One region of the Streptomyces sp. NPDC046925 genome, then DNA from elsewhere that is predicted to be linked to it. Evidence: riboswitches for the same ligand, from Rfam matches in the RefSeq annotation. Region 1 holds a riboswitch; each other region holds the start of a gene.
What was found. Region 1 has a riboswitch for thiamine pyrophosphate ahead of thiM (hydroxyethylthiazole kinase). Riboswitches for the same ligand answer to the same signal wherever they lie in the genome.
Positions count from the first base shown of each region.

Region 2: linked by a shared signal. The riboswitch ahead of thiO (glycine oxidase ThiO) and the one ahead of thiM (hydroxyethylthiazole kinase) in region 1 are both predicted to bind thiamine pyrophosphate.
Region 3: linked by a shared signal. The riboswitch ahead of thiC (phosphomethylpyrimidine synthase ThiC) and the one ahead of thiM (hydroxyethylthiazole kinase) in region 1 are both predicted to bind thiamine pyrophosphate.
Region 4: linked by a shared signal. The riboswitch ahead of ABZ906_RS36060 (thiamine ABC transporter substrate-binding protein) and the one ahead of thiM (hydroxyethylthiazole kinase) in region 1 are both predicted to bind thiamine pyrophosphate.

Region 1 is NZ_JBEYWZ010000004.1:588,358-595,938, forward strand. It holds gene ABZ906_RS21170 (cytosine permease) at 21-1,424, opposite strand; gene tenA (thiaminase II) at 1,421-2,110, opposite strand; gene thiD (bifunctional hydroxymethylpyrimidine kinase/phosphomethylpyrimidine kinase) at 2,116-2,967, opposite strand; gene thiE (thiamine phosphate synthase) at 2,964-3,602, opposite strand; gene thiM (hydroxyethylthiazole kinase) at 3,841-4,674, opposite strand; TPP riboswitch at 4,668-4,793, opposite strand; gene ABZ906_RS21195 (ArsI/CadI family heavy metal resistance metalloenzyme) at 5,146-5,619, opposite strand; gene ABZ906_RS21200 (metalloregulator ArsR/SmtB family transcription factor) at 5,699-6,106, shown strand; gene arsB (ACR3 family arsenite efflux transporter) at 6,103-7,200, shown strand; gene ABZ906_RS21210 (arsenate reductase ArsC) at 7,193-7,581, shown strand, end outside.
Region 2 is NZ_JBEYWZ010000003.1:403,235-410,815, reverse strand. It holds gene ABZ906_RS15085 (DUF4396 domain-containing protein) at 1-203, opposite strand, end outside; gene ABZ906_RS15080 (deoxyribonuclease IV) at 302-1,186, opposite strand; gene pknB (Stk1 family PASTA domain-containing Ser/Thr kinase) at 1,277-3,244, opposite strand; gene ABZ906_RS15070 (thiazole synthase) at 3,335-4,129, opposite strand; gene thiS (sulfur carrier protein ThiS) at 4,136-4,354, opposite strand; gene thiO (glycine oxidase ThiO) at 4,351-5,541, opposite strand; TPP riboswitch at 5,539-5,652, opposite strand; gene ABZ906_RS15055 (FAD-dependent oxidoreductase) at 5,835-7,001, shown strand; gene ABZ906_RS15050 (Rv2175c family DNA-binding protein) at 7,066-7,431, shown strand; gene thiE (thiamine phosphate synthase) at 7,517-7,581, shown strand, end outside.
Region 3 is NZ_JBEYWZ010000005.1:453,918-461,498, forward strand. It holds gene ABZ906_RS23550 (cupin domain-containing protein) at 1-152, shown strand, start outside; gene ABZ906_RS23555 (DUF5326 family protein) at 328-549, shown strand; gene ABZ906_RS23560 (IclR family transcriptional regulator C-terminal domain-containing protein) at 912-1,625, shown strand; gene ABZ906_RS23565 (SsgA family sporulation/cell division regulator) at 1,729-2,166, shown strand; gene ABZ906_RS23570 (YibE/F family protein) at 2,224-3,693, opposite strand; TPP riboswitch at 3,765-3,920, shown strand; gene thiC (phosphomethylpyrimidine synthase ThiC) at 3,913-5,694, shown strand; gene ABZ906_RS23580 (hypothetical protein) at 5,796-6,671, opposite strand; gene ABZ906_RS23585 (metallophosphoesterase) at 6,854-7,581, opposite strand, start outside.
Region 4 is NZ_JBEYWZ010000012.1:178,698-186,278, forward strand. It holds gene ABZ906_RS36035 (phosphatidate cytidylyltransferase) at 1-528, shown strand, start outside; gene ABZ906_RS36040 (endonuclease/exonuclease/phosphatase family protein) at 796-1,647, shown strand; gene ABZ906_RS36045 (DUF6233 domain-containing protein) at 1,678-2,010, opposite strand; gene ABZ906_RS36050 (hypothetical protein) at 2,080-2,478, opposite strand; gene rlmN (23S rRNA (adenine(2503)-C(2))-methyltransferase RlmN) at 2,625-3,731, shown strand; TPP riboswitch at 3,771-3,887, shown strand; gene ABZ906_RS36060 (thiamine ABC transporter substrate-binding protein) at 3,990-5,075, shown strand; gene ABZ906_RS36065 (iron ABC transporter permease) at 5,051-6,736, shown strand; gene ABZ906_RS36070 (ABC transporter ATP-binding protein) at 6,736-7,581, shown strand, end outside.

The DNA of each region.
Region 1 (7,581 bases):
AACACCCGCGGTGCCCGGCACTATCCGGGGAGCGGCTCCTCGGACGGCGTTGCGACGTCTCGGCGCCCGCGGCCCACCGCGAGCGTGGTGAGGGCCGCTACCGCGAAGGAGAGCAGGGAGGCGCTCATCCAGGGCTGGACGGTGAGGCCCACGGCGTCCTGCAACCAGGCCCACATGTCGGACCAGCCGGCGATATTGGTGGGTGCGATCAGCTGGTAGGTGGCGAAGCCCAGGGTCCAGGGCACGAGCATGACCCAGCGGGTGGGGGCCTGTTCGGAGACGTCCCAGGTGCGGTGGCCGCCGAGGACGAAGAAGTCCACGACGAGGACGGCGAACATCGGGATGAAGACCGCGCCGATCAGGTAGAGGAAGCTGGCGTAGCTGTCCATGTTCACCAGGAGTGCCAGGGCGGTGGCCAGGGTGCCGCTGATCAGGCACAGGATGCGGCGGTCGGCCCGGGGGAGCAGGTTCTGGGCGGAGACGGCGGTGGAGTAGACATTGGCGAATGACTGGTCGACCTCGCGCAGCACCAGGACGCCGAAGCAGATCACGCCGACGCTTGTGGCGGTGAAGGGGTCGAAGACCTTGTACGGGTCGGTGCTGTCGAACGCGATCATCGCGAGGGCGGCCACGCCGAGCACCGAGCCCGCGACGCCCGCGAGGGTCTGGCCGACGACCAGGCCGCCGAAGGCCGCCTTCTCGCTGCGGGAGTGGCGCGAGTAGTCGGCCACCAACGGCAGCCAGGAGATCGACACGGCGATCACACTGTCGGCGGCGAACCAGAAGTCCTTCCAGGAGCCGCCCTCCATCGGGATGCCGCGCCCTGCCAGGTCCCAGCCCAGGTAGCAGATGGCCAGGACGACGGCGACGGTGACGTAGCGGCGTATGAGGCGCAGGGCGCCGAGCGGGCGCAGCGTGAGCGCGGTGGTGACCGCGCCCGCGAGGAGCACGTACAGCCAGCCGGGGCCCGGTTCGCCGAAGGCCTGGCGGGCCAGGATCTTCAGGCCGGTGGAGATGACGACCAGCTCGAAGACGGCCCAGCCGACCATCTGCAGCACATTGAGGACGGTGGGCAGATAGGAGGCCTTCGCGCCGAACAGGCCGCGCAGCAGCACCATCGAGGGTGCGCCGGTGCGGGCCCCGGTGATGGCGGCGAGGCCAAGAGCGAGGGTGCCGATCAGGGTGCCGACGACGGACGCGGTGACGGCGGCGGCGAACGACAGGGTCGGACTGCCGGTGCCCAGCGGGTCGAGCACGACCAGCATGCCGCTGAAGCCGAGCAGGCTCACCCCCAGATTGGCCCAGAAGGTGCCCTGGTCCAGGCCGCTCAGGACCTTGGGGGTGGGCTGGTCGAGGGTGAGCGGCGCTTCGTTCGCCGGGGCCTGGGCCGGCGTCGGGGTGGTGGTATCGGTGGTGGTCGTCACTTCGCGGGCTCCGCATCCCGGGCAGGAGCGGCGCCGAACGGCCAGGACTCCACGCGCCAGGCGGCGTCCCAGAACATCCACTCCCAGGTGGAGGCAGTGGTGAAGGCCGTACGCATGCGTGCGCGGGTGGCCGGGTCGGCCTGGTCCGCGAGCCGGTTGACGATCTGGCGGGCGTGTTCGGTGGCGGCTTCGAACTCCTCGTCGGCGTATGTGGCGATCCAGTCGCCGTAGCGATGGGCGGCGAGGTCGCCGGCCTGCTCGAGGAGCCCCCGGCCCACCTCGGCGTAGATCCAGAAGCAGGGCAGGACCGCGGCGGCCAGTTCCGGGTATCCCTGGGTGTGGGCCACGGAGAGCAGGTAGGAGGTGTATCCGGTGCAGGTGGGGGAGGGGGCCCAGGCATCGACGTCGACGACGTTGCTCTGGTGCAGCGAGCTTTCGACGACGACGGCGTCGTGGGCGGACTTCGCGAAGAACGCGATGTCCTGCGGCCGGTCGGCCTTCGCGGCGGCGCTGGCCAGCGCGCGGGCGTAACCGCGCAGGTATAGGGCGTCCTGGGCCAGGTAGTAGACGAACTTCTCCCGGTCCAGGGTGCCGTCGCCGAGGCCGGTGACGAACGGCAGCTTGTCGATGCCCGCACGTATGTCGGCCGTGTCCGTCCACAGCTCGTCGCAGAAGGTCGTGGTCATGGTGGTCAGCTCCAGTACTGGTGGAAGTGGTGGACGGGGCCGTGGCCGTGGCCGACGTGCAGGGTGTCGGCAGCGCGCAGGGCCCCGGTCAGGTAGTCCTTCGCGGCGCGGACGGCGGTGTTCCAGTCGTCGTGCTGCGGGCGCAGGGCGGCGATGGCGGAGGAGAGGGTGCAGCCGGTGCCATGGGTGTTGCGTGTGTTCACCCGTGGCGCGGACAGCTCGGTGACGCCCGCGCCCAAGGCGCCCGTAGCTGCTGTGGCGTCAGCGGCGTCAATCGCGTCGGCGAGGATGTCGACGGATTGTGCGTCGTGCGTGTGGTGGCCGCCCTTGAGCAGGACACGCCGGGCGCCGGCGCGGAGGAGTGCGCGGGCCTGCTCGACGGCGTCGGCGCGGTTCTTGGCGGCGGCGGTGCCGAGGAGGTCGCCGGCCTCGGGGAGGTTGGGGGTGATGAGGTCGGCGAGAGGCACGAGACGCTCGCGCAGCACGCTCACCGCATCGGCCTCCAGGAGGCGGTGACCGCTGGTCGAGACCATGACGGGGTCCAGGACGACGTACGGGGGACGGTGGCGCTCCAGGGCATCCGCGACGGCTGCGGCGATCGCGGCGTCGGCCAGCATGCCGATCTTGACGGCGTCCACCCGGACATCGGCGAACAGCGTGTCGAGCTGCTCGGTGACGAACGCCGGAGGCACGGCATGGATTCCGGTGACGCCCCGGGTGTTCTGCGCGGTCAGGGCGGTCAGAACTGCTGTTCCGTAGGCCCCGTTGGCGGAGAACGCCTTCAGGTCGGCCTGGATGCCGGCGCCGCCGGAGGGGTCGCTGGCGGCGATGGTGAGGGCGATGGGCGGGCTGGTCACGCGGGGATCTCCTGTCGTGGGATGCGGACGAGGGAACGGGCTGCGGCCTCGGGGTCGGGCTGTCCGCAGACCGCGCTGACGACAGCGATCCCGGCCGCACCGCTTGCCCGGACCGCGGCGGCCCGGGACACGCCGATCCCGCCGATGGCCACGCACGGCAGCGCGCTGGCCCGGACGATCTCGGCCAGGCCGCCCAGACCGAGCGGGGCGTCCGCGTCCGGCTTGGTGGACTGCTCGAACACCGGACCGACACCGAGGTGGTCGACGGCATCCGGTACGTGCGCCAGCTGTTCGGGACGGCTGACGGACAGGCCGATGTAGGCACGGGGTCCGAGCCGGCGCCGGGCGCTCATGGGGGAGAGGTCCCGCTGCCCCAGGTGGACGCCGTCCGCGCCCAACCGGACCGCCACATCCAGACGATCATTGACGATCAAGGGGACACCGGTGCCCGCGAGTTCGGCCTGGATCGTCCGCCCGAGCGCGCACAGCGTGCGGGCGTCCGCGTCCGGATCGCGCAACTGGACAGCGGTCACACCGCCCTTGACGGCGGCGGCCACGGTGGCCGCGACACCGCGCTCGCCGCAGAGCCGGGTGTCGGTGACGAGATACAGGGACAGGTCAAGCGGTGGTCGCATGGGTTGCTCCTTGGGGTTACCCGGCCGGGGAAGGGCGCGGGAAACGCATCGGGAGGTGCAGGGAAAGGCAGGGCCCTGACGCGCAGGAACCGTGAGCTGTCCGCAGGGATACGGGTGTGTGTCCGCAGGAACTATCAGACGGCGGGTGGGGGGGGCGGACCCCAGGACGGGCGGAGGCTGTTCAGCAGGTGGCGTCCGGGCCGGCCGCTCACCGTAGAACCGCTCAACACCCCTGCGCTCAGCGCAGGTTGAGATCCCGGGCGAGCCGGTCCGGGCTGAGCTCGTACAGCGCATCGATCAGCGCGACCGCGAACGTGCCGGGTCCCGCCGAGCCAGTGGCGGCGATCTCCGCGGCCACGGCGAGCAGACCCGACGCGGCAGTGGCGGCCAGCAGCGCGTCGCCGGTGACGGCCGTGCAGGCAGCCACCAGGGCGCCCAGTGAGCAGCCGGTTCCTGTCACCCGTTGCAGCAGCGGGTGCCCGTTGGCCACACGCACCACGCGCGTCCCGTCGGTCAGGACGTCCTCCGGGCCGCTCACGGCGACCGCGCAGCCGTAGCGCCGGCCCAGCGCGATGGCCGCGTCCAGCGCCGCCTCGGGGGCATCCGTACTGTCCACGCCGCGCCCGCCCGTGCCGCCGCTGTCCAGCGCCAGGATCTCGGAAGCATTGCCGCGAATGACCGCCGGAGGTGCGCTCTCCAGGAGTTCGCGCGCGAGGTCGGTGCGGCAGGGCAGCGGACCGACCGCCACCGGGTCGAGCACCCACGGGCGTCCGGCCCCGGCCGCTTCCTTGACCGCGACGCGCATCGCCTCGGCCGTCACGGACGTGACCGTACCCAGGTTGACCAGGACGCCCCCGGCCACCCGGGCCAGTGCTCCGGCCTCCTGCGCGCTGTGCACCATCGCGGGGGCGGCCCCCGCCGCGAGCAGCACGTTCGCGGTGAACTGCGACACCACGACGTTGGTCAGGCAGTGCACAAGGGGCGCGGAGCTCCGCACAGACGCGATCACGTCCGCCACGGCAGCACGGGAAACAGCAGGGCCGTTATGGGCAGGTATGGAGGCAGCGTCCATCGTCAGCACCCTTCCTACGCCGGCATTACCCGGTCCAGGTTCATGCGGTCGGCGGCAAGGGGAGCAAGTCCCGTCCGCCCTCTCAGCCCGGCTACTCCCGAGCTCCCGCGGTGGTCACCACGCAATGTACATCCCTGGGGGACGGGAGTGCGCACTTGGGGCGCACTCGGGTCCTCACGTCCCGACGCGCCCGGGCCCGGACTCCGCGTTCAGGCGCGCGATCTCCGCCGGGCGCCCAGCCCTCCGCGGCTGCGACAGTGCGCGCCGCCTTTCCACGCGCTGCCGTGTGCGCAGACGGTCACTGGCCACATGCGTAGTGCATGATCGTGAACGCGTGGCGCGTGCGAGCCGCGAGGGGCGAGTTCGAGGTCCTGCCGGACGAAGTCCGTTTCGACGCAGGGCTGTTGACGGATGGTCGGGGTGAATGGCTGCGCGGTGCCCCGCGAGACACCGCAGAGTCGGTGCGCTGGGCTAGCCGCCGCAGGCGCAGTTGGTCGCGGCCGGAACTTGCCCGGAGAGCTCGCTGGCGCAGCATGTGTCACCGCTCGCGCCGGCCCGGGCGCTCTTGCCGAGGGTGTCGGCGTCGGCCTTGACCACGTAGACCTCCCAGGGCTCCTGGCCGGGGCCGTGGACCCAGACCTTGTCCTGGAGGGCGTAGCAGCAGGAGGTGTCGTTCTCCTCGAAGGTCGCCAGTCCCGCGTCCTTGAGGCGGTCGGTGGCCGCGGTGACCTGGGCGGTGGACTCGACCTCGACGCCGAGGTGGTCAAGGCGGGTGTCCTGCCCCGGCTCGCCCTCGATGAGGACGAGCTTGAGCGGGGGCTCGGTGAGGGCGAAGTTGGCGTATCCCTCACGCCGCTTGGCCGGTTCGGTGCCGAACAGCTTCGCGTAGAAGGTGATCGACGCTTCGAGGTCGCTGACGCGCAGGGCGAGCTGAGCACGGGACATGGCGGCACTCCCATTCGCTTGTATCGATGTCTGTCGATGCAACATTGCGCCCTGGATCGAAGGGTGTCAACATAGAAGAATGTCGAATCAAGAGCTTGTGGTGTTGGGGCAGACCAGTGGGGCCGACGCGTGCTGCCCGGGGCTGCTGACCACCCCGCTGGACGAGGAACAGGCGGCCGACCTGGCGAAAGTCTTCAAGGCGCTCGGCGATCCGGTGCGCCTGCGGCTGCTGTCGATGATCGCTTCGCAGGCGGGCGGAGAGGTCTGCGTGTGCGACCTGACCCCGGCCTTCGACCTGTCGCAGCCGACCATCTCGCATCACCTCAAGCTGCTGCGGCAGGCCGGTCTGATCGACTGCGAGCGGCGCGGCACATGGGTCTACTACTGGCTGCTGCCGGAGATGACCGACCGCCTCGCGGGCATCCTGACCCGCCCCGCCGGCACGCCGCTGCCCGACCGCGGCGAGACGGCCGGTACTGCCTCGTGAGCGCTGCCGCACCTGAACAGGGCGTGGCAGGGCGGCTGTCGTTCCTGGACCGCTATCTGGCCGTGTGGATCCTCGCCGCGATGGCCGCCGGCCTCGGCCTGGGCCGCCTGGTCCCGGGGCTGGGAGACGCGCTGGCCGCCGTGACGGTAAGCGGGGTGTCCCTGCCGATCGCGCTGGGCCTGCTCGTGATGATGTATCCGGTGCTCGCCAAGGTCCGTTACGACCGGCTCGACACCGTGACCCGGGACCGGCGTCTGCTGCTGCCTTCGCTGCTGCTGAACTGGATCATCGGCCCGGCCCTGATGTTCGCCCTGGCCTGGCTGTTCCTGCCGGACCTGCCCGAGTACCGCACCGGCCTGATCATCGTCGGCCTGGCCCGCTGCATCGCCATGGTCATCATCTGGAACGACCTCGCCTGCGGACACCGGGAAGCGGCTGCCGTCCTCGTCGCGCTCAACTCGGTGTTCCAGGTGATCGCGTTCTCCGCGCTCGGCTGGTTCTACCTCCAGGTGCTGCCCGGCTGGCTCGGCCTGGAACAGACCGGACTCGACGTACCCGTCTGGGAGATCGCCCGCAGCGTCCTGATCTTCCTCGGCATCCCGCTCGCGGCCGGATACCTGACCCGCCGCATCGGCGAGAAGACCAGGGGCCGCGCCTGGTACGAGGCGAAACTGCTCCCGCGCATCGGCCCGTTCGCCCTGTACGGGCTGCTGTTCACCATCGTCATCCTCTTCGCCCTCCAGGGCGACGCCATCACCAGTCAGCCGCTGGACGTGGTCCGCATCGCGCTGCCGCTGCTGGTCTACTTCGCTCTCATGTGGGCCGGATCCATGGCGCTGGGCAAGGCCGTCGGCCTCGACTACCCGCGTACCACCACGCTCGCCTTCACCGCCGCGGGTAACAACTTCGAGCTGGCCATCGCCGTGGCCATCGCCACCTTCGGCGCCTCCTCGGGGCAGGCCCTGGCCGGCGTCGTCGGCCCGCTCATCGAAGTGCCCGTCCTGATCGGCCTGGTCTACGTGGCCTTGTACGCGCGCCGCTACTTCACCGCCCCAACCGCCGCCGCACCGCAGGAAGAGCCCACCCATGCCTGACACCCCTCAGCAACCGTCGGTGCTGTTCGTCTGCGTCCACAACGCCGGGCGCTCACAGATGGCGGCCGCCTTCCTCACCCACCTCGCCGGGAATCGCGTCCGGGTCCGGTCCGCCGGATCCGCCCCGGCCGACACGGTCAACCCGGCCGTGGTCGAGGCCCTCGGCGAGGTCGGCATCGACATCTCCGCCCAGGTGCCCAAGGTCCTCACCGTGGAAGCCGTCCAGGCCTCCGACGTCGTGATCACCATGGGCTGCGGCGACACCTGCCCCGTCTTCCCGGGCAAGCGCTACCTCGACTGGCAACTGCCCGACCCGGCAGGCCAAGGCGTCGACGCCGTCCGCCCCATCCGCGACGAGATCGAACAACGCATCCGCGCCCT
Region 2 (7,581 bases), on a different contig from region 1:
ATCGTCTGCATGTTGCCCCAGCCGAGGGCGGTGCCGATGACCATGCCGAGGATCTCGCCGATGGCGCACCCGGTGAGGCAGTGCAGGGTCGCCCTGGCCGCCATCTGCCAGCTGACCTTGCCCGCGCCGTGCGGCTCGTGGGTGTGGTGCTCACCGTGGTCGTGACCGTGGTGCGCGTGCCCGGCGTGTGCGTCGTGCTGCATGAGATCCCCCAACGTCGGATAGCGGCTCCTGCCGTCTGACAGGAACCGTATACCCCTAGGGGGTATTCCTCAAGAGATCTCTGGGGGCTCTGGGGTGTCTAGTTGCTCCTGAGCTCCTTCAGGCGCGCCACGTCCGCCGCGTGCCCCTCCTTGCCGCCGGGCGTCTCGATGATCAGCGGTACGTTCTCGGTCGCCGGGTGGGCCATCAGCTCGCGGAAGGGCTCCTCGCCGATGTGACCGGTGCCGATGTTCTCGTGCCGGTCCTTGTGGGCGCCGACCACGTCCTTGGAGTCGTTGGCGTGCACCAGCTTCAGGCGGCCCTCGCCGACGGTGTCCACCAGGAGGTCGAGGGTCTGCTTCATGCCGCCGGGCCCGGCCAGATCGTGCCCCGCCGCGAAGATGTGGCAGGTGTCCAGGCAGACGCCCAGCTTCGGGTGGGCGTCGAGCGCCTCGAAGTACGGGCCGAAGTCCCAGGTGCGGGAGCAGAGCGAGAAGCCCTGGCCCGCGGTCGACTCCAGGAGGAGGAAGGGGTCGTCGTCGTGCGTCAGCTCGTCCAGGAGCGGCAGCATCCGCTCACGCACCTGCGCGAGGGCGACGGCGCGGTCCCGGCCGCCGGTCGCGGAGCCGGTGTGCACGACGACGCCGAGGGCGCCGATCTCGCGGCCGCGGCGCAGCGAGTGGCGCAGGGACTCCACGGACTTCTCGACGGTCGCCTCGGTGTGCGAGCCGAAGTTGATGAGATAGGGCGCGTGGACGTACGCGGGAATCCGCTCGGCGGCGCAGGCCGCACGGAATTCCTCGTCCTGCTTGGGATTGCCGATCGGCGTCGCCCAGCCGCGCGGATTGGCCACGAAGACCTGGACGGCCTCGGCGCCGAGCTCACGGGCGTACGAAAGTCCTACGGAGGCGAGTCCGCCGGCCACGGGGACATGGCCGCCGACGGGATTGCGGGACGGGACGCTGGGGGAGTCGTTGCTGCTCACCCGCTCCAGGATGGCACGCGCGCGGGGGCGCCTCGTCGGCGGATCCCGGCAAGGGCCCGAGTCGTACGTCCTCGGGCCCCCGGCCGGTGACTAGCGGATGGTGATGGTGATCTCCGAGCCCTTGGGCGCCCGGTCGCCGCCCTCCACGGACTGGCTCTCCACCTTGTCGCCGAAGATGCCGAGCAGACCGCGGTCCTCGTCGACCTGGAAGCCCGCGTCCTCCAGCTCCTGTGTGGCGTCGTCCACGCTCATGCCCTCGACGTCCGGGACCTCGATCATCTCGGGGCCCTTGGAGAGCGTCAGCGTGACCGTGTCACCCTCGGCGAGCCGCTTCTCGCCCTCCCGGGGGGACTGGTCGACGACAGTGCCCTTGTCCTCCTCGGAGTGAACCCGCTCGGTCTTGATCTTGACTTTGAGACCTGCCTCCTCCAGCTCGGAGGTGGCGTCTTCCCGGGAGTCACCGGTCACGTCGGGGACCTCGACCTCGCGGCCCTTGCTGACGACGAGCGTGATGGCGGAGCCCGCCTTGCGCTTGGTGCCCGTCTCCGGGTCCGTGCTGATCACGGAGCCCTTGCGGACCTCGTCGCTGAATGCCTTCTTCGTCATTCCGGGGGCGAGCCCGGCGTCCTTGAGCTTGTTCCTTGCCTCGGACAAGGGGCGGCCCTCGAGGTCGGGGACCTTCACGATCTCCGGGCCCCTGGAGATCGTCAGCGTCACGCTGCCGTTGTCACGGATGCGCTCGCCCGCCTTGGGGTCGGTGGCCATGACTGTGCCCCGCTTGTCCGTGTCGCTGTAGGCGCGCTTGATGTCCCCGACGTCGAGCCCGGTCTCGTCCAGGCGCTTCTTGGCCGCCGACTCGCTCTTCGCGAGGAGCGGCGGGACCTTCGTGAACTGGCCGGAGTTGATGTACCAGACGCCCGCGCCGATGCCGAGGGCGAGCAGGACGGCCGCGACGATCGCCAGGACCCCGCGGCGCGGGTTGGGGCGCCCTCTGCGGCCGGGGGCGGCGGGCGGCTCGGGGGGCGGCGTGGCCAGGATGCTCGTGCGGTTGAGCGCGTCCTGACGGCTCGGCTCGTCCTGACCGCCGTCCGCGGGGAGCGGCAGCTGTACGGCGCGTCCCGCGCGCGGGATCACGTTCGTACGGTCTTCGGAGTTGTCGTGCGGGTCGTGGTCCGCCGTGAGGGCCTGCGGAGGCACCGCGTCCAGCTGTTCCACGGAGAGCGCGGCCCGTGCCTGCCTGGCCTGCCCCAGGAGCGCCACCGCGTCGTGCGGGCGGACCTCGGGGTTGCGGGCGGTGGCGGAGGCCACCAGGTCGTCGAGTTCGACGGGCAGGCCGGGGACGGCCGCCGACGGGGGCGGCACGTCCTCGTGGAGGTGCTGGTAGAGCACCTGGGCGGGCGACTCACCGGAGTGCGGCTTGGCGCCGGTCAGCATTTCGTAGAGCACGACACCGCTGGCGTACACGTCCACGCGCGTGTCGGCCGTGCCGTGCTCTATCTGCTCGGGGGCGAGATAGGAGACGGTGCCCAGGATCGTGCCGGTCGTGTTCGTGACGGTGTCCACGGCCCGCACGAGACCGAAGTCGGCGACCTTCACCCGGCCGTCGTCCCCTATGAGGACGTTCTCCGGCTTCATGTCGCGGTGCACGAACCCCGCGCGGTGCGCGGCGCCGAGCGCGGCGAGGACCGGCTCCAGGATGTCGAGGGCCGCGCGCGGCTGGAGGGCGCCGCGCTCGCGGAGCACGTCACGCAGGGTGCACCCGGCCACGTACTCCATCGCCAGATAGACGTACGCCCCGTCGGCGCCCTGGTCGTACACCCCCACCACGTTCGGGTGGGAGAGCCGGGCGATCGACTTCGCCTCGCGGATGAAGCGGTCGACGAACGAGACGTCGGCGGCCAGCGTCGGGTGCATCACCTTGAGCGCGAGCACGCGGTCGAGGCGGGTGTCCACGGCCCGGTAGACCGTGGCCATCCCGCCGACCGCGATCCGCCCGTCCACGCGATAGCGGCCGTCGAGCACCTGCCCGACGAGCGGGTCCTGAAGGGTCGTGTCCACGGGGGGATTCTACGAGCCACCGCTGACACCGATGCCCGCCCGGGGAGGCCCGGGCCCCGACTGCAGCCGAGCTGTGACAGGCGCCGGAGATCAGAAGGCGGGCCGCTCCGGATCGAGCCGGGCCATCCCCTCCACGGGCGAAGAAGCCTCGGCGAAGTGCCTCCGGGGAATCCGCCCGGCCCGGTGCGCGAGCCGCCCCGCCTCGACGCCGTGCCGCATGGCCTCGGCCATGAGGACCGGCTCCTGCGCCCGTGTAACGGCGGAGGCGAGCATCACACCCGCGCACCCCAGCTCCATCGCGAGCGCCGCGTCGGACGCCGTGCCCGCCCCCGCGTCCAGGATCACCGGCACGCCCGCGCGCTCGACGATCAGCTGGAAGTTGTGCGGGTTGCGGATGCCGAGCCCGGAGCCGATGGGGGAGCCGAGCGGCATGATCGCCGCACAGCCCGCGTCCTCCAGCTTCCGGGCGAGCACCGGATCGTCGTTCGTGTACGGCAGGACCGTGAAACCGTCGTCGACCAGGGTCTCCGCGGCGTCGATGAGCTCGATCGGGTCGGGGAGCAGCGTGCGCTCGTCCGCGATGACCTCGAGCTTCACCAGATCGGTGCCGAGCGCCTCCCGTGCGAGCCGGGCGGTCAGGACCGCCTCGCCCGCGGTGAAGCAGCCCGCCGTGTTCGGCAGGACGCGGATGCCGAGCCGGTCGAGGACGGAGAGCACGGAGCCCTGCACGCCGGGATCCAGGCGGCGCATCGCGACCGTCGTCAGCTCCGTGCCGGAGGCGACGAGGGAGCGTTCGAGGATGTCCAGGCTCGGCGCACCGCCCGTACCCATGATCAGGCGCGAGGAAAGGGTGAGCCCGCCGATGACGAAGGGGTCGTCTGCCATGTCGGTTCAGCCTCCTTGGACGGCGGTGAGGACCTCGACGCGGTCCCCGTCGGCGAGCGGCGTTGCGGCCCACCGCGTGCGCGGTACGACCGTTTCGTTGAGGGCGGCGGCGACCCCGGAGGGGGCCGCGGTGAGGGTGGCCACGAGGGCTTCGAGCGTGGTGCCCGCGGCCACATCGCGTGCTTCTCCGTTGACGGAGACGGCTGTAACGGCTGGGAGAGTCATGCGGGCTGCTCCATGAAGCGCTGCGTGAGGGAGGCGTCGGCGAAGCGCAGCGGGGTGAATCCCCGCGCCTCGTCGGGCAGTTCACCGGTGGTCAGGGCGTGCGCCATCACGTCGCCGGTGACGGGCGTCAGAAGCACGCCGTTGCGGTAGTGGCCGGTGGCCAGCTGGAGGCCGGGGAGCGCGGTCGGGCCCAGCATCGGCGCGTTGTCGGGGGAGCCGGGGCGCAGGCCCGCGCGGGTCTCGGTCAGCGGCAGTTCCGTGATGCCCGGTACGAGTTCGTGGGCGTCCCGGAGCAGCTCGTACACGCCGCCCGCGGTGACCGTCGTGTCCCAGCCGAGCTCCTCGGTGGTCGCGCCCACGACGAGTTCGCCGTTCTCGCGGGGCACCAGGTAGACGCTGCTGCCGCGCACGACGGCGCGCACGGTGCGGCTCAGGAACGGCGCGTACCGCTGCGGCACGGCCAGCCGCAGCACCTGCCCCTTCACGGGGCGCACGGACGGCAGGACGCCCTCGGGGACCCCGGCCAGACGCCCGCTGAGACTGCCCCCGGCGAGCACGGTCTGACCGGCCTCCAGGGCGGTGCCGTCGGCGAGGACGACTCCGGTGGCCCGGTCCGCCGCGACCGCAAGGCGCTCCGCCCACACGCGGTGGAAGACCACGCCCGCCCGCTCGCAGGCCACCAGGAGTGCGGCGGCGAGCCTGCGCGGGTCGACCTGGTGATCGCCGTCGACGCGCAGGCCGCCCCGCACGCCGGGCGCGAGCATCGGCTCCAGGCGGCGGCACTCGCGCCCGCTCAGCCACTCCGACGTGAGCCCGGAGCGCTCCTGGAGGGCGTGCAGCTCACGCAGGTGGGCGCGGTCGTCCGAGTCGAGCGCGACGGCGAGCGTGCCGCACGCGCGGTAGCCCAGATCCCGGCCGCTCGCCTCGGCGAGCTCGGCCGCGAACTCCGGATAGCGCTGCGCGGAGGCCAGATTGAGGCCGAGGAGCGTCTGCTCCCCGTAGTGCAGCTCGGTGACGGCGGCCAGCATGCCCGCGGCTACCTGCGCCGCGCCGCCGCCCGGTTCGGGGTCGACGACCGCGGCGGACATGCCGAGCTGGGCCGCCCGCCAGGCCGTGACCAGGCCGATGATGCCGCCCCCCACGACCAGGACGTCGGTCGTCTTTTGGGGTGCTGTGGGTGAATGCATGGGCGTCCAGCCCCTCCCTTCGCCGGCATGACCCGGATCAGGTTCGTACGGTCGGAGGCCGTTCCAGCCTCCCTCTCAGCCCGGTGCGTCCGGGCTCCCGCGAGTGTCTGCACGGCAACCTTAGCCTTTGGCGCCCCGGCGCAGTAGGGCGGCTGTGCGCTCACGGACCGTGACGTTGTGTCAGAGATCTCCTCGCCGGGCCCTGAGATGCTTCCGCCCCACCGTCCTACAGTGATCGGGTGAGCGAGCAGCAGAGGCAGGACGAACGGCGCGTGGTCATCGTCGGCGCGGGGATGGCCGGGGTGCAGACCGCCGTGGCCCTGCGCGAGCAGGGATTCGCCGGTGCGGTCACCCTGATCGGCGCGGAACCCCACCAGCCGTACGACAGGCCGCCGCTGTCCAAGGCCGTGCTGCTCGGCAAGGCGGAGGGCTCCGCCTTCGACATCGACTTCGAGGCCCTGGGCATCGAGCTGAGCCTGGGCCACCGGGTCACGGGTATGCGCCCGGCGGACCACGCGCTGGACACCGCCTCGGGCCCGGTGCCCTACGACACCCTGGTCATCGCCACCGGCGCCGAGCCGGTCCTGCTGCCCGGTACGTCCGGAGTGCCGGGCGTCCATCTGCTGCGCACCCTCGACGACGCCGAGCGGCTGCGGCCCGTGCTCGCCGGGCAGCACCGCATCGTCGTCGTCGGCGCGGGCTGGATCGGCGCCGAGTTCGCGACCGCCGCGCGTGAGGCCGGCTGCTCGGTCACCGTCGTCGAAGCCGCCGGGCGGCCGCTCGCGGGGGCCCTGCCCGAGGAGGTCGCGGCGCCGATGACGTCCTGGTACGCCGACTCCGGGGCCGAACTGCGCGTCCACGCGCGCGTGGACCGCGTCGAGCCCGGCAGCGTCCTGCTCGCCGACGGCACCCGGCTGCCCGCGGACGCGGTCGTCGTCGGCATCGGCGCACGCCCCGCCACGGACTGGCTCGCGGACTCCGGCATCACCCTGGGCGCCCACCGCGAGATCGTCGCCGACGACCACCTGCGGACGTCGGAACCCGATGTGTACGCGGTCGGCGACTGCTCCTCCTTCCCTTCGGGAAGGTATGGCGAGCGCCTTCTCGTCCACCACTGGGACAACGCCCTGCAGGGCCCGCGCACGGTGGCGGCGAACATCATCGGCGAGACACCGTCGGCGTACGACCCCGTGCCGTACTTCTGGTCCGAGCAGTTCGGCCGCTTCGTCCAGTTCGCCGGTCATCACACCGCCGACGACGAGCTGGTGTGGCGCGGCGATCCGTCGGGCGCGGCCTGGAGCGTGTGCTGGCTGCGCGGGGGCGCCCTTGCGGCCGTTCTCGCGGTGGGCCGCCCCAGGGACCTGGCGCAGGGCCGCAAGCTGATCGAGGCGGGCGCACGCCTCGATCCCGGCCTGGTGGCGGACCCCGCGGTACCGCTGAAGAAGGCCGTGCTGCCGTAGGGCTTGCGTATCCGAGGGGGCGGCTGCCCGGCCGCTGTCGGTGCCCGGAGCTAGGCTTGTCCCCGTGACCGAGATTGACGCAAAGACCGATGCTCTCGTCCCCGAGTGGCTGCACCTTCCCGACATCGCAGAAATGCTGGACGTCGAGGTGACGCGTGTGCGCCAGCTGGTCAAGGAGGGCCAGCTGATCGCCGTACGCCGTGGTGAGAACCGCGCGCTCGCGGTGCCGGCCGCCTTCATCGACGGCGAGAAGATCGTCAAGGGCCTCACCGGCACCTTGACGCTCCTGAGGGACGACGGCTTCACCGACGAAGAGATGCTGGAGTGGCTCTTCACTCCCGACCCGACCCTGCCCGGCACCCCCGCGCAGGCCCTGAGCGAGAATCGCGGGACGGAGGTGAAGCGCCGCGCACAGGCGCTCGCCGTCTGACCGACACGGAAAACCGTTGCGTACGGGCCGTGTGTCCTCCGGGGCACACGGCCCGTAGGCCGCCGACGACCGGGGGGACCCACACATGGCCACCAAGCCTGCCCGCGAGCAGCTCGCCGACGCCCGCCTCTACCTGTGTGTGGACGCCCG
Region 3 (7,581 bases), on a different contig from region 1:
TCAGCGGCCGGGCGTCGATCACGGTCGGCATGGAGACCACCCAGGTCGCCCGCGGCAGTGTCGTCTACGTGCCGGCCGGGGTGGCCCACAAGTTCCACCACATCAGCGAGGACCTGCGGGTGCTCGTCGTCTTCTCACCGCCTGAGGGCTGACCCCCTTTCGAAGCCCTGCTCCCCTCCTGAGGGCTGACTTATCGGGGCTGCGACCTCGGGGTTCCCTAGGGGGAGGATCAGGGGAGGACAAGGGACGCGAAGCCCCCACAGGGCTCTTCGCCGCCCTAGCATCGAATACAAGAAGCAGGACAGGTGTGGGAGAGAGGTAAGGACGATGGCAGCGCAGGAAATCTTCTCGGGATTGCCGTGGTGGGTGAAGTGGATCGCGGTGCCGGTCATCGCCCTGGTCGTGTTCGGCGGTCTGATAGCGACCGTCGTGGGATTCGTGGTCGGCCTGTTGTTCAAGGCGCTGCTTTTCGTCGCCCTGGTGGGTGGACTCATCTACGTCGTACGGAAGTTCATATCCGGCTCCACCTCTTCCCGCAGCGATTGGTGATTGCCCGGAACGGTTCGCTCGGGTGGGGGAAGTTTCCAGGTGCGGCGCCTTAGGCCGGTGACCAACGGTTAGAGTCCGGAAACCGGAGCGGGGTGAGCCCCCGCACGGGCGCTCTGCGCTCCCACCCGTGTATACCCGGGCACGGGCGGAACCCCCACGCGCTTCGGGAGTGAACCTTGGCCACGGTTGACGCCACACCCGCCGGCATCGCCGCCTCCGCAGACACCGCCGACTCCGCCGACTCCACAGGCACCGCCCCTGCAAGCGGCACCCCACCCAACGACACCCCGTACGGGGCGTCGTCGGCGGTCGCGGTCTCAACCTCCGGCCCGCCCACTCTCATTGGCTCCGTACAGCGGGCGATGCGGCTCCTCGAGGCCGCGTCCGAGCACCAGGAGGGGGCACCCGCCAAACAGTTGGCGCGGGAGGCCGGGCTGGCGCTCCCCACGGCGTATCACCTGCTGCGCACGCTGACGCACGAGGGCTATCTGAGCCGGGACAAGGGCGTGTTCGTGCTCGGCGAGGCAGCCGAGCGGCTGAGCGCGAGCGGGGCGCAGCAGAATCGTCGCGGCATGATCGTGGAGGCCCTGGAGCACTGGCGTGACGTCATCGGGGTGCCGGTGTACTTCGCTCTCTACCGCGAGGGCGAGATCGAGGTGGTGGGCGTCGCGGACACGCCCGGGAATCCGGCCGTGGAGGAATGGGCCGACTTCCGCGAGACGGGACACGCCCATGCGATCGGGCAGTGTCTGCTCGCCCAACTCGACGACGAGCAGCGGCAGGACCACCTCTCCCGTTACCCGGTGCAGTCGATCACTCCGTACTCGGTCCGTGACAACAGAAGTTTCCTGCGCCGCCTGGGCGCGATGGGCCGGATGAGGCCGGTGATGGAGCGGCAGGAGTACGCGTTGGGGACGGTCTGCGCGGCGATTCCGATCACAGCGGGTAACACTGCGGCGACCATGGCGATCTCCGTTCCCTCCTATCAGGAAGATCGACTACTGCCCGCAGCCGAGCGCCTGCAAGACGAGATCGGCAAGTTGTTGGGGACACTGGCTTTCTCTATCAGCATCTGAAAACTCACTCCTTGTGATCTGATGTGTACGTTAAGCAAGATGCCAAGAGTGTCAGGGAGTTGGTTCCTGGCCAGTCGAGCTTCAGCGACGGGGTAGGCGGGCGATGCGAGAGTCGGTCCAGGCAGAGGTCATGATGAGCTTCCTCGTCTCAGAGGAGTTGTCGTTTCGCATCCCGGTGGAGCTGCGTTACGAGGCCGGCGATCCGTACGCCGTCCGGTTCACCTTCCACCTCCCCGGCGACGCACCCGTGACCTGGGCCTTCGGCCGTGAGCTGCTGGTCGACGGGATGGGCGAGGCGTGCGGTGAGGGGGATGTGCACATCGCGCCCACCGATCCCGAACTGCTCGACGAGGTGCACATCAGGCTTCAGGTCGGTGCGGACCAGGCGCTGTTCCGGGTGGGGATCCCGCCGCTGCTCGCCTTCCTGGACCGTACGGACAAGTTGGTGCCGCTCGGGCAGGAGCGGGCGCTCGCGGACTTCGAGACGCATCTGGACGAAGCGCTGGACCGGATCCTCGCCGAGGAGCAGAGCGCGGGTTGACGCCGGGAGCCGGGTGAAGCCGTACGGCAGATTGGGGCATTTTGTGGCATCGGGGGCTCAGGCCTTGCGACGCCGGCCCTTTCCGCCACGGGTCTGCTTGGGAGCAGGGGCGGCGCCGTTTCCCGTCCGGCCCGCGCCGCTTCCCGGCCGACCCGCACCGCTTCCCGGTCGACCCGCACCGCTTCCCGGTCGACCCGCACCGCTTCCTGCCCGGATCGCGCCGCCTTCCGACCGACCCGCGCCGCTTCCCGTCCGGTCCGCGGAGACCACCAGGGCCGCGAGCGCGGTCGTGACCGGCACCGAAGCGACCAGGCCGATCGAACCGACCAGCGTGCGCACGATCTCCTCGGCCACCAGCTCGCTGTTGGCCACCGTGCCCACGCTGCTCTGCGCGATCGAGAAGAGCAGCAGGAGGGGCAGCGCCGCGCCCGCGTAGGCCAGGACGAGGGTGTTGACGACCGAGGCGATGTGATCGCGGCCGATGCGGATGGCCGCGCCGTACAGCCGGCGCCAGCCCATCGTGGGGTTGGCCTGGTGCAGTTCCCAGACGGCGGACGTCTGGGTCACCGTCACGTCGTCGAGCACGCCGAGCGAGCCGATGATGACCCCCGCGAGCAGCAGACCGCTCATGTCGATGGACGGGTACAGGCCGTGGATCAGGCCGGTGTTGTCGTCCGTGTTGCCGCTCAGGGACGCCCAGCCGATGAAGAGCGAGCCGAGCAGCCCGATGAGGAGCAGGGAGATCAGGGTGCCGAGTACGGCGACCGACGTACGGGCCGTGAGGCCGTGGCACAGATAGAGCGCGATCAGCATGATGGCGCTGGCCCCGATCACCGCCACGACCAGCGGGTTCGAGCCCTGGAGGATCGCGGGCAGGATGAAGAACGTGAGGACCAGGAAGCTCAAAGCCAGGGCGACCAGGGCCATGACGCCGCGCATCCGTCCCACCACGACGACGGCGAGCGCGAAGATCCCGGCGAGCAGCGCCATGGGGAACTTCCGGTTCACGTCGGTGACCGAGTACTGCAGTTCCTCGGGAGCCGTGGGTTCGTAGGCGACCACCACCTCCTGTCCCTGGCGCAACTGCCGCGGTGAGTCGGGCTGGACGATCTCGGTGAACGTGCGGCCCGTGTCCTTGCCGCTCGTCACCTCGATCGTCGCCTTCTTGCAGACGCCCTTCGAGCGGGATTCCGCGGACTGCCCCTCCGCGGTGGAGGTGTCGCCGTTGGGCGGCGTCTGGGAGGCGTTGACGTCCTTGCAGGGGAGCTCCTGCACCTTCGTCACGTCGGCCGACTGGGTCTGGCGGTCGAAGCCGACTCCGGTGCGCTCATGGTCCGGTGCGCCACCCGGCCAGAACACCGCGAGCCCCACGACGACCGCCGTGGCGAAAGGAATCAGCACGGCCGCGATGACCTTGCGCAGATGCTTGGAGACGGGCGCCGCCGGACCGTGGCTGTGGGAGTGCCCATGCGGGTCCGGAGGCGTGTTCGGGACGGGCGGCTGGGACGGCGGCTCTGTGGTGGTCACTGCCCGATCATCGCAAGAACGGAGAGGGCCCTCTGTTCAGCGCGCCCGATATGACGCTAGCGTGGAGCCACCTTTGCAAACGCGGGAGCTCGGAGCACCGGGCTGAGAGGGCGCTGAACTCCGTACGAAGCGGCACGAAAAGTGCACGATCCGTACGGAATCCGCTGCGTCGACCGCCGAACCTGTTACCGGGTAATGCCGGCGTAGGGAGTAGGTCTCATGACCACATCGGACGCACGCACGCCTGCCTCGACGCAGAACCAGAGCATCGAGGTCGGGAAGTCCATCGGATGGCACAAGGCGTATGTCGAGGGCTCGCGCCCCGATCTGCGGGTGCCGGTCCGGCAGGTGCACCTCACCAACGGCAAGGCCGTGACCCTGTACGACACTTCGGGTCCGTACACCGACGAGTCCATCGACACCGACGTCCGCAGGGGCCTGGCACCCCTCCGCGAAAACTGGATCATCGCCCGCGGCGACACCGAGGAGTACACGGGCCGTCCGCCCCGCCCCGAGGACGACGGCATCAAGCACACCTCGCCGCGCGGCGGCCTGAAGAACCTCGACGCGGTCTTCCCCGGCCGCCCGCGCCAGCCGCGCAGGGGCCGCGGAGGCCAGGCGGTGACGCAGCTCGCGTACGCCCGCCGCGGCGAGATCACACCCGAGATGGAGTTCATCGGGATCCGCGAGAACCTCGATCCCGAGGTCGTGCGCGCGGAGGTCGCCGCGGGCCGCGCGGTCATCCCCGCCAACGTCAACCACCCGGAGATCGAGCCGATGATCATCGGCAAGAAGTTCCTGGTGAAGGTGAACGCCAACATCGGGAACTCCGCGGTGACCTCCTCCATCGAGGAGGAGGTGGACAAGATGACCTGGGCGACCAAGTGGGGCGCCGACACGGTCATGGACCTCTCCACCGGGCGCAACATCCACACCACCCGCGAGTGGGTCCTGCGCAACTCCCCCGTCCCCATCGGCACCGTGCCGCTCTACCAGGCCCTGGAGAAGGTCGACGGCCAGGCCGAGGCGCTGACCTGGGAGATCTACAAGGACACGGTCATCGAGCAGGCCGAGCAGGGCGTGGACTACATGACGGTGCACGCGGGCGTGCGCCTTCCGTACGTCCCGCTCACCGCCAACCGCAAGACGGGCATCGTCTCGCGCGGCGGCTCGATCATGGCCGCATGGTGCCTCGCGCACCACAAGGAGAGCTTCCTCTACGAGAACTTCGAGGAGCTCTGCGAGATCCTCGCGTCGTACGACGTGACGTACTCGCTCGGCGACGGCCTGCGCCCCGGTTCGATCGCGGACGCCAACGACGAGGCGCAGTTCGCCGAGTTGCGCACTCTCGGGGAACTCAACACGATCGCCAAGCGTCACAATGTACAGACGATGATCGAGGGCCCGGGCCACGTCCCGATGCACAAGATCAAGGAGAACATCGACCTTCAGCAGGAGATCTGCGAGGAGGCGCCGTTCTACACGCTCGGCCCGCTGACCACCGACATCGCGCCCGCGTACGACCACATCACCTCCGGCATCGGCGCCGCGATGATCGGCTGGTGGGGCACGGCCATGCTCTGCTACGTCACGCCCAAGGAGCACCTGGGCCTGCCCAACCGCGACGACGTGAAGACCGGCGTCATCACGTACAAGATCGCTGCCCACGCGGCGGATCTCGCCAAGGGGCATCCGGGCGCGCAGGACTGGGACGACGCGCTCTCGGACGCGCGCTTCGAATTCCGCTGGGAGGACCAGTTCAACCTGGCCCTCGACCCGGTCACGGCACGGGAGTTCCATGACGAGACGCTGCCGGCGGAGCCCGCGAAGACGGCGCACTTCTGCTCGATGTGCGGGCCGAAGTTCTGCAGCATGAAGATCTCGCACGACATCCGGCGTGAGCACGGCGGCACGCAGGAGGAGATCGCGGCGGGCATGGACCAGAAGTCCAAGGAGTTCGCGGCAGCCGGAAACCGCGTGTACCTGCCGATCGCCGACTGAGCGGCGTACGGCACCGCGTTATGGCAATGCGTTACGGCACGGCGCTTCGGGCGGACGGTCATCGCCGCCCGCCCGAAGCCGCGTCGCGTACCACTTCGGTACTACTCCGGCTTGTGTTCGGGACCGCCGAAGTCCGGGCTCGAGAAGTCCGGGCTCGAGTAGCTCGGGCGCGCTCCCGTCGTCTGCCCGCCGCCCGGGCTGCTGAACCCCGGCCTGTGATAGCCGAGGTGAGGCATCCGGCTGTGCGGATCCCCGGCCGGTGTGCGGGCCGCGTGAGCCGCTCCCGGATCCGCGAGCGCCTCCCGCAGGAACGGCAGGACGCCGCGCTCCAGGAGTGCCTTGCCCCAGGCTTCCCTGGCGCGGACCACCTCCTCGTTCTGATCGCCGTACGAACCGGCCTGGAGCGAGGTGGAGCCATTGCGCAGCGCGGTCAGGAGCAGACCGACCGCGGCGACCAGGATGCCGCCCGCGGTGAGCGCGCCGAACAGCCATCCCGCGGTGAGCAGGGTGTCCGCGAAGGCGGGCTCGGGGGTGAGCATCTTCAGGATGTAGCCGACGAGCAGGAAGATCGCGGCGGCCGCCCCGGCGAGAAGGGGCGCGAGCACCGCGACGACGGCGACGGCTCCGGCCCCCGAAGCCTGAACGGTGACCTCCCCCATCGTCGTGGCGATGCCGAGCCCGCCGGAACCGGCTTCCGCCGTGCCCTCGGTGCTCCGCTCACGGATCGGTGATGCGGCAGATCCGCCTTCGCGCAGTTCTTCGCGGACCTTCACGTAGTGCGTGTACTCGGTCGTTGCGGCGGCAGTGATCAGCGCAGTGGCGTTCAGCGCCATGGTGCGCAGCTGCTCCGGATTGAGCCGCTCGCCCAGTGCGGCTAGATCAGGACGGTTCGGTGCGGTGCGCAGCGCCTCATCGAGGATCCGCTCGTACTCGGGGCGGTCCTCATTGAGCAGTTGTGGAGCGCTGTTCATGTGCATCCCCCGATGCTCCGTAGGGCTTGGGAGCTCGCATGGCTGCGAGCCGTCGGGCAGAAACGGAGGGGAGCCTGCTACGGATAAGCCGATGGTAGAGCCGTGACGGCACGCGGTGACAGGGGGTTTCCAGAATTGGGCCCCCTGGCCCGCGTGATCGTGTAGAGGAGCGCCTGCCCAGCGAACGCTCAGTTATCCAGGGGCAGTTGGCAGACCAGCAGTTTTCCGGCCATGGTCACGCCGCCGTCCATGGCGATGGCCAGTCCGCCTGCGTAGATGTGCGGGCCCTCGATTACGGGACCGCCGCCGTCGGAGTCATCCTCCGAGCCGACATCGCCGAGCAGATACGGGATGGGGCTGTGGCCATGCACGATGCGGTGGCCGCCGTACATGTCGAGGAGTTCGCGTACGGCACCGGGGCCCGACTCGTCGCGGAAGGCGAAGCGCTTGGTGAACTTCCTGAAGAGGTCCCAGCACTCGTCGGCGTCGTTGCGGGTGAGGGTCTCGCGGACCGTGTCGTTCACGGCCTCGATCGAGTCGCCGTAATCCAGATAGGCGGTCGTGTCGGAGTGCATCAGGAGATGCCCGTCCTCCGACTCGATCGCGTCGAGGCGCGCCATCCACTGCAGGTGGTGGTCCTCCAGACGCTCCATGTCGGTCTTCTGGCCGCCGTTCAGGAGCCAGGCTGCCTGGAAGGTGGCCGTGCCCGCGCCCGAGTTGACCGGGGTGTCGCCGAACCGCTTCGCGCCGAGAAGGAGCAGCTCGTGGTTGCCCATCAGGGCCTTGCAGTAGCCGCCCGCGGCGGCCGCCTGCGCGGACAGGCGCATCACGAGGTCGATGACGCCGATGCCGTCCGGGCCGCGGTCGGTGAAGTCGCCGAGGAACCACAGGCGTGCGTTGCCCGCGGACCAGTCGC
Region 4 (7,581 bases), on a different contig from region 1:
TGGCGGATGACCGAGCCGCCCGAGGGCTATCTGAAGGACGTCACGGCGGGCGTCTTCGCGGCGTTCTACGTCCCGTTCCTCGCCACGTTCGTGGCGATGATGCTCACCGCGGACGACGGTCCGATGCGGGTCCTCACGTTCCTGCTCCTGACCGTGGTCAGCGACACCGGGGCGTACGCGATCGGCTGGCGCTTCGGCAAGCACAAGCTCGCCCCGCGCATCAGCCCCGGCAAGACCCGCGAGGGCCTGGTCGGCGCGGTGACGTTCGCGATGGCGGCGGGCGCGCTGTGCATGGAGTTCCTGATAGACGGCGGCACGTGGTGGCAGGGGCTGCTCATCGGCCTCGCGGTCGCCGCGAGCGCGACCCTCGGTGACCTCGGCGAATCCATGATCAAGCGGGACCTCGGCATCAAGGACATGGGCACGCTGCTCCCCGGTCACGGGGGCATCATGGACCGCCTCGACTCGCTGCTGCCGACCGCGCCGGTGGTGTGGCTGCTGCTGGTCGTCTTCGTGGGGTCCGGCTGAGCGGGGCTGCGCGGGTGTGCGTGATGCGTGACGTGATGCGTGATGCGTGATGCGTGATGCGTGATGCGTGCGTGATCTGTACGTGAGGGGCTCGTCGTCCATGGGGGCGGCGGGCCCCTTTTCGCAGGCGTTTTTTGTACGCACGGGACTGCCCTATACGACGAGATCCCGTCACCTCATGTGTCCCTTACGGCCCGTCCCATAGCCTCGCAGGGGGACACTTCCAGTGATGCCGCGTGTCTCCGCCTTGAGGATCTTGAGGAGACGATGGTGACCGGAGTCGGCGCGCGGTTTCTCGCGGGCGGCGTGATCTTGGCCTGCATGGCGCTCGTCGGCCCCAGCGCGCCGGACGGAACCCGCGTCGCCAAGCCGCTGCCGGCCGGCGCCCCCGATGACTTCGTGCCGAACCGCGTCATGACGTGGAACATCTGCAATCCCTGCAACGAATCCGGGAGCAACGCAGGCCGGGCCGCGGACATCGCCTCGTACGCGCCCCAGGTCGTCGGGCTGCAGGAGGCGTGCGTGCGGGACGTGGAGAGGATCCGGGACTATCTCCAGTACCTGTACGGGCTCGACTACCACGTCGAGTACGGGTCGGTGCTGCACAGTTGGAGCCGCTGCGGGGGACTGCCGTGGAATCCCGGCGGCTTCGGGCAGGCGATTCTCTCGGCGGCGCCGATGAAGGACCGCGTGAGCGTGGAGTACCCCGACGGCGGATCCGAGGACCGGGGGTACATGGAGGTCACCACCACGGTGGACGGCCGCCCCGTCCGGGTCTTCAACACGCACCTGGCCCAGCGGCAGCAGGCGGAGGTCCGGACGGAACAGGCAGGCGTACTGGCGAAGGCGGTCGCCCGGCACGACCGCACGATCGTGCTCGGTGACTTCAACGCGGTGCCGGAGAGCCCCGAGCTCACCGGGATGTGGGGCCTGGCCGCGGACGCCGACCCCGACTGCGGCCCTTCGGCCACGGGCAGCGGCGACTGCGAGACGACCACCGACTGGCAGAGCAAGTTCGACTACGTCTTTCTGCGCGGCTTCGTCTCGCTGGAGCATGGCGTGCACCTGACCGAGTACTCGGACCACGACTTGGTGCACGCCGACCTGGGACCGGCGTAGCTCACTCCTCGTGGCCTCACTCCTCGTGGCTCACTCCAGTACGCCGAGCTCGGTGTCGGGACGGCAGTGCGGGCACGCGTCGATCTGCTCGTACAGCGCTTGGCGCGCCTGGTCCCTGCTGACGCCGCGGGACCGCTTGCCCGCCATGTGGCAGCCGCCGACGTGCACGTACACCGGGGCGCGCCCGTCGAGCCCCTGCTCGACCAGCCACTCGGGGACGGGCGGCCGGGCCCGCTCACCACGAACCCGCTCGGCCTCCCGCCGCTCGGCGACCCCGATCGCCTCGTCCAGCCGCTGAACCCACATGGCATGCCAGGTCCGCAGGGTGCGAAGACGCGGCAGGTCAGGCGGGAGGTCGCTCACATGTTCGAGTCTAAGGGGCTGGCCTGCGAGGCTTCGAAGAAGGTGAGGGGGTGGCTGCGTGCCCCGCGGTCAATCGACAGGCGCCGGCTGCACGGTGAGGGACCGGATCGCGATCCGCAGCCCGATCGCGGTGCCGCTGGTGGCCGCGATCAGCAGCGCAGCCACCAGCCAGAAACTGAGCGTCTGCCCCGTCGACAGCATCACGGCCGCACCGATGACGCCCCCGATCGGTAGTCCCACAAGGGGGTGCCAGTCCTCCTTGCGAACCGCGTACATAAAACCGGGGGCGAGCGCGAAGCCGCCGATGAACGTTGCGGCCATGCGCCTGCCGGCGTCCGGAACGGCCGGGCACCCGCGGCTGTTCGGGCAGGGCGGGCCATCCATCAGCCCGGCTATCCCCCAGGCCAGGCTGACCACGGCGGCGACGAAGGCAGTCAGCGCGACGAGACCCGTCCACTTCAGGAGCATCCGCAGATCTTAAGCGGGCATGTCATCTATTTCGATAGAAATTCCAAGGGGGGCGATCGCTGGGCCGGGCGTCGAGAACGCACGACGACCTCACCCGCAGGCGGTGACCCGGTCAGGGTCCGGATGTCTGCGACACTGGATGGACCATGCCTGTACCCGGAGAACTTACCTTTGTCGCGCCCCGTGGAGCCAAGAAGCCGCCGCGGCATCTCGCCGACCTCACGCCCGCCGAGCGCAAGGAAGCCGTCGCCGCCGTCGGCGAGAAACCGTTTCGCGCCAAGCAGCTCTCGCAGCACTACTTCGCGCGGTACGCGCACGACCCGGAGCAGTGGACCGACATCCCCGCCGGGTCGCGCGGGAAGCTGCAGGAGGCGCTGCTTCCCGAGCTGATGTCCGTGGTGCGGCACATCAGCTGTGACGACGACACCACGCGCAAGACGCTGTGGCGGTTGTTCGACGGGACGCTCGTCGAGTCCGTGCTCATGCGCTATCCCGACCGCGTGACGATGTGCATCTCGTCGCAGGCCGGGTGCGGGATGAACTGCCCGTTCTGTGCGACGGGGCAGGCCGGTCTCGACCGGAATCTGTCGACCGCCGAGATCGTGCACCAGATTGTTGATGGGATGCGCGCGCTCCGGGACGGGGAGATTCCCGGTGGGCCCGCCCGGCTCTCCAACATCGTCTTCATGGGGATGGGCGAGCCGCTCGCCAACTACAACCGGGTCACCGGAGCCATCCGCAGGCTGACCGACCCCGAGCCGGACGGCGTGGGGCTCTCCCAGCGCGGCATCACCGTCTCGACCGTCGGGCTCGTGCCCGCCATCCACCGGTTCGCCGACGAGGGCTTCAAGTGCCGGCTCGCCATCTCGCTGCACGCGCCGGACGACGAGCTCCGCGACACCCTCGTACCCGTCAACACGCGGTGGAACGTGCGTGAGGTCCTCGACGCGGGCTGGGCGTACGCGGCCAAGTCCGGGCGCCGCCTCTCCATCGAGTACGCGCTGATCCGGGACATCAACGACCACGCCTGGCGCGGTGACCGGCTCGGGCGGCTGCTCAGGAACAAGCCCGTGCACGTGAACCTGATCCCGCTGAACCCGACGCCGGGCTCGAAGTGGACGGCATCGCGGCCGGAGGACGAAAAGGCCTTCGTGGACGCCATCGCCGCTCACGGGGTGCCCGTCACGGTTCGTGACACCCGAGGTCAGGAGATCGACGGGGCATGCGGTCAGCTTGCCGCGTCGGAGCGTTAGTCTGGCTTGAACACAACTGCACAGCCGGAACACATCTTCATATTCCGACAGGGGAGCGCCACAGCGCTGAGAGTGCGGCACCAAGGACAGGTTGGCCGCAGACCCTCTGAACCTTGCCCGGGTCATTCCGGGTAGGAAGTTCGGACACCACTCAAGCTGTTGCGCCCTGCCCGCGAACCGGTCCGATCCGGCCTGGTCCGCGGGCAGGGCCGCGTCTCTTCCTGGTCACTCCAGGAGGATTGAACTCAGTTGAACTCAGTGAGCAGCATCAAGAAGAGCACTGCCATCGCGGTCGCGGTCGGCCTCGGAGCCGTCGCGCTCACCGCCTGCGGCGGCTCGTCGGGCAGTGGCGGCGAGACGGACTCCAAGAGCGTCACGCTCGTCAGCCATGACTCCTTCAACGTCTCCAAGGACGTACTGAAGGCGTTCGAGAAGAGCTCCGGGTACAAGGTCAACGTCCTCAAGGACGGCGACGCCGGAGCCGCCGTGAACAAGGCGATCCTGTCGAAGGACAACCCCCAGGGCGACGTCTTCTTCGGCGTCGACAACACCCTGCTCTCGCGCGCGCTCGACAACGGCCTCTTCCAGTCGTACGAGGCCAAGGGCTCGGACCAGATCCTTTCGCAGTTCCGCGTCGATCAGGGCAAGCATCGCGTCACGCCCGTCGACAGCGGCGACATTTGCGTCAACTACGACAAGAAGTACTTCGCCGACAAGAAGCTCGCGCCGCCGAAGACCTTCGCCGACCTGGCCAAGCCCGCCTACAAGAACCTGCTCGTGACCGAGAACGCCGCGACCTCCTCGCCCGGCCTCGGCTTCCTCCTCGGCACCGCCGCCCAGTACGGCGACGACGGCTGGCAGGGCTACTGGAAGAAGCTCAAGGCCAACGGCGTCAAGGTCGTCGACGGCTGGGAGCAGGCCTACAACGAAGAGTTCTCCGGATCCGCCGGTGGCAAGAAGGCCAAGGGCGACCGCCCGCTCGTCGTCTCCTACGCCTCGTCCCCGCCCGTCGAGGTGCTCTACGCCAAGCCGCAGCCCAAGGAGGCGCCGACCGGCGTCGCGACCGGCACCTGCTTCCGGCAGGTCGAGTACGCGGGTCTGCTCAGCAACGCCAAGAACGAGAAGGGCGGCAAGGCGCTGCTCGACTTCCTGATCGGCGCCGAGTTCCAGCAGGACATGCCGCTGAACATGTTCGTGAACCCGGTACGGAAGAACACCGAGCTGCCCGAGCTGTTCACCGAGCACGGGGTGAAGGTCGACGATCCGCAGACCATGGCTCCGAAGAAGATCGCCGACAATCGCGAGCAGTGGGTCAAGTCGTGGACCTCGCTCGTACTGAAGTAAGCAGACCCCGTAAGGGGCTCTCGCGCGGGAGCGCGGCGCGGCTCGGTCTCATGGCCGTGCCCGTCGCGTTCTTCGCGCTCTTCTTCGCCTACCCGGTCGCCGCGATCGTCGCGCGCGGCCTGAAGGTGGGCGGCCAGTGGCAGTTCGGGCGGATCGCGGACGTCGTGGCGCAGTCCGACGTCCGGCACGTGCTGTGGTTCACCACCTGGCAGGCGCTCGCGTCGACCGCGCTCACGCTGCTCATCGCGCTCCCCGGCGCGTACGTCTTCGCGCGCTTCGAGTTCAGGGGCAAGCAGGTGCTGCGGGCGGTCGTCACGGTGCCGTTCGTGCTGCCGACGGTCGTCGTCGGCACCGCGTTCCTCGCGCTGCTCGGCCGTGGCGGGCTGCTCGACGAGATGTGGGGCGTGCGGCTCGACACCACGGTGTGGGCGATCCTGCTCGCGCACGTCTTCTTCAACTACGCCGTCGTCGTACGGACGGTCGGCGGGCTCTGGGCTCAGCTCGACCCGCGCCAGGAGGAGGCCGCCCGGATGCTCGGCGCCTCGCGGTGGACGGCCTGGCGGACGGTGACGCTGCCCGCGCTCGGCCCCGCCGTCGCCGCGGCGTCCCTCATGGTCTTCCTGTTCACGTTCACCTCCTTCGGCGTCGTACAGATCCTCGGCGGACCCGCGTACTCGACCCTCGAAGTCGAGATCTACCGGCAGACCGCCCAGCTCCTCGACCTGTCGACGGCCGCCGTCCTGACGATCGTGCAGTTCGCGGCGGTCGGCCTGATCCTCGCCGTGCACGCGTGGACCGTGCGCAGACGGGAGACCGCGCTGAAGCTCGTCGACGCCGCCACGGTCGCGCGGCGACCGAGGGGCGCGGGGCAGTGGACGCTCCTCGGCGGGGTCATGGCCACGATCGCCGTACTGATACTGCTGCCGCTCGGAGTGCTGATCGAGCGATCGCTGAGCGGCCCGGGCGGGTACGGCTTCACCTACTACAGGGAGCTGACGTCGGCGGAGGGCGGAGCCTTCCTCGTCCCGCCGATCGAAGCGGTCTGGAACTCGCTCCAGTACGCGCTCGCCGCCACCGCCATCGCCCTGGTGATCGGCGGGCTCGCGGCGGCGGCGCTCACCCGGAAGGCCGGTCGCCTGGTGCGCGGTTTCGACGCGCTCCTGATGCTGCCGCTCGGCGTCTCCGCGGTGACGGTCGGCTTCGGCTTCCTGATCACGCTGGACAAGCCGCCGCTCGACCTGCGCTCCACCTGGATTCTGGTGCCGCTCGCGCAGGCCTTGGTGGGCGTGCCCTTCGTCGTACGCACCATGCTGCCCGTCCTGCGCGCGGTGGACGGACGCCTGCGCGAGGCGGCGGCCGTGCTCGGGGCGTCGCCGCTGCGGGCGTGGCGGGAGGTCGACCTGCCGATGGTGCGGCGGGCGCTGCTCATCGCCGCCGGGTTCGCCTTCGCCGTGTCGCTCGGTGAGTTCGGCGCGACCGTGTTCATCGCGCGGCCGGACAACCCGACGCTTCCCGTCGCCGTGGCACGGCTCCTCGGGCGGGCGGGCGAGCTCAACTACGGCCAGGCGATGGCCCTTTCGACGATCTTGATGGTGGTGTGCGCGGTGTCCCTGCTGCTGCTCGAACGGCTCCGTACCGACCGCACGACCGGGGAGTTCTGATGGGCGCGGACACGGGTGCGGGGCTGCTGACGCTGGCAGACGCGACCGTGCGGTTCGGGGCGCGGGCCGTCCTGGACGGGGTCGGCCTCGAGGTCGCGCGGCACGAGATCGTGTGCGTGCTCGGGCCCAGCGGCAGCGGCAAGTCGACCCTGCTGCGCGCGGTCGCCGGGCTCCAGGAACTCGACGCCGGGCAGGTGCTGCTCGACGGCCGTGATCAGCGGGGTGTGCCCGCGCACAAGCGCGGGGTCGGCCTGATGTTCCAGGACCATCAGCTCTTCCCGCAGCGTGACGTGGCGGGCAATGTCGCGTTCGGGCTGCGTATGCACGGGGTGTCGCGGGGCGAACAGGCCGACCGGGTGGCCGAGTTGCTCGACCTGGTGGGTCTGCCGGGGGCGCAGCGCCGGGCCGTCGCCTCACTCTCGGGCGGGGAGCAGCAGCGGGTCGCACTCGCGCGTGCCCTCGCGCCACGACCGCGGCTGCTCATGCTCGACGAGCCGCTCGGGCAGCTCGACCGGTCGCTGCGGGAGCGCCTTGTCGTCGAACTCCGTGAGCTGTTCGACGAGTTGGGTACGACCGTGCTTGCGGTCACGCACGACCAGGGCGAGGCGTTCGCGCTCGCGGACCGGGTCGTGGTGATGCGGGACGGGCGGATCGCCCAGTCCGGTACGCCGCTCGATGTCTGGCGGCATCCCGCGGACGAGTTCGTGGCGCGGTTCCTGGGCTTCGACAACGTCGTCGACGCGACGGTCGTCGGTGAGGTGGCGGACACCGTCTGGGGCAAGGTTCCGGTGCCGGACGGCGCGCAGGACGGGCCGTGCCGGTTGCTGGTGCGGCCGGCCGGGGTG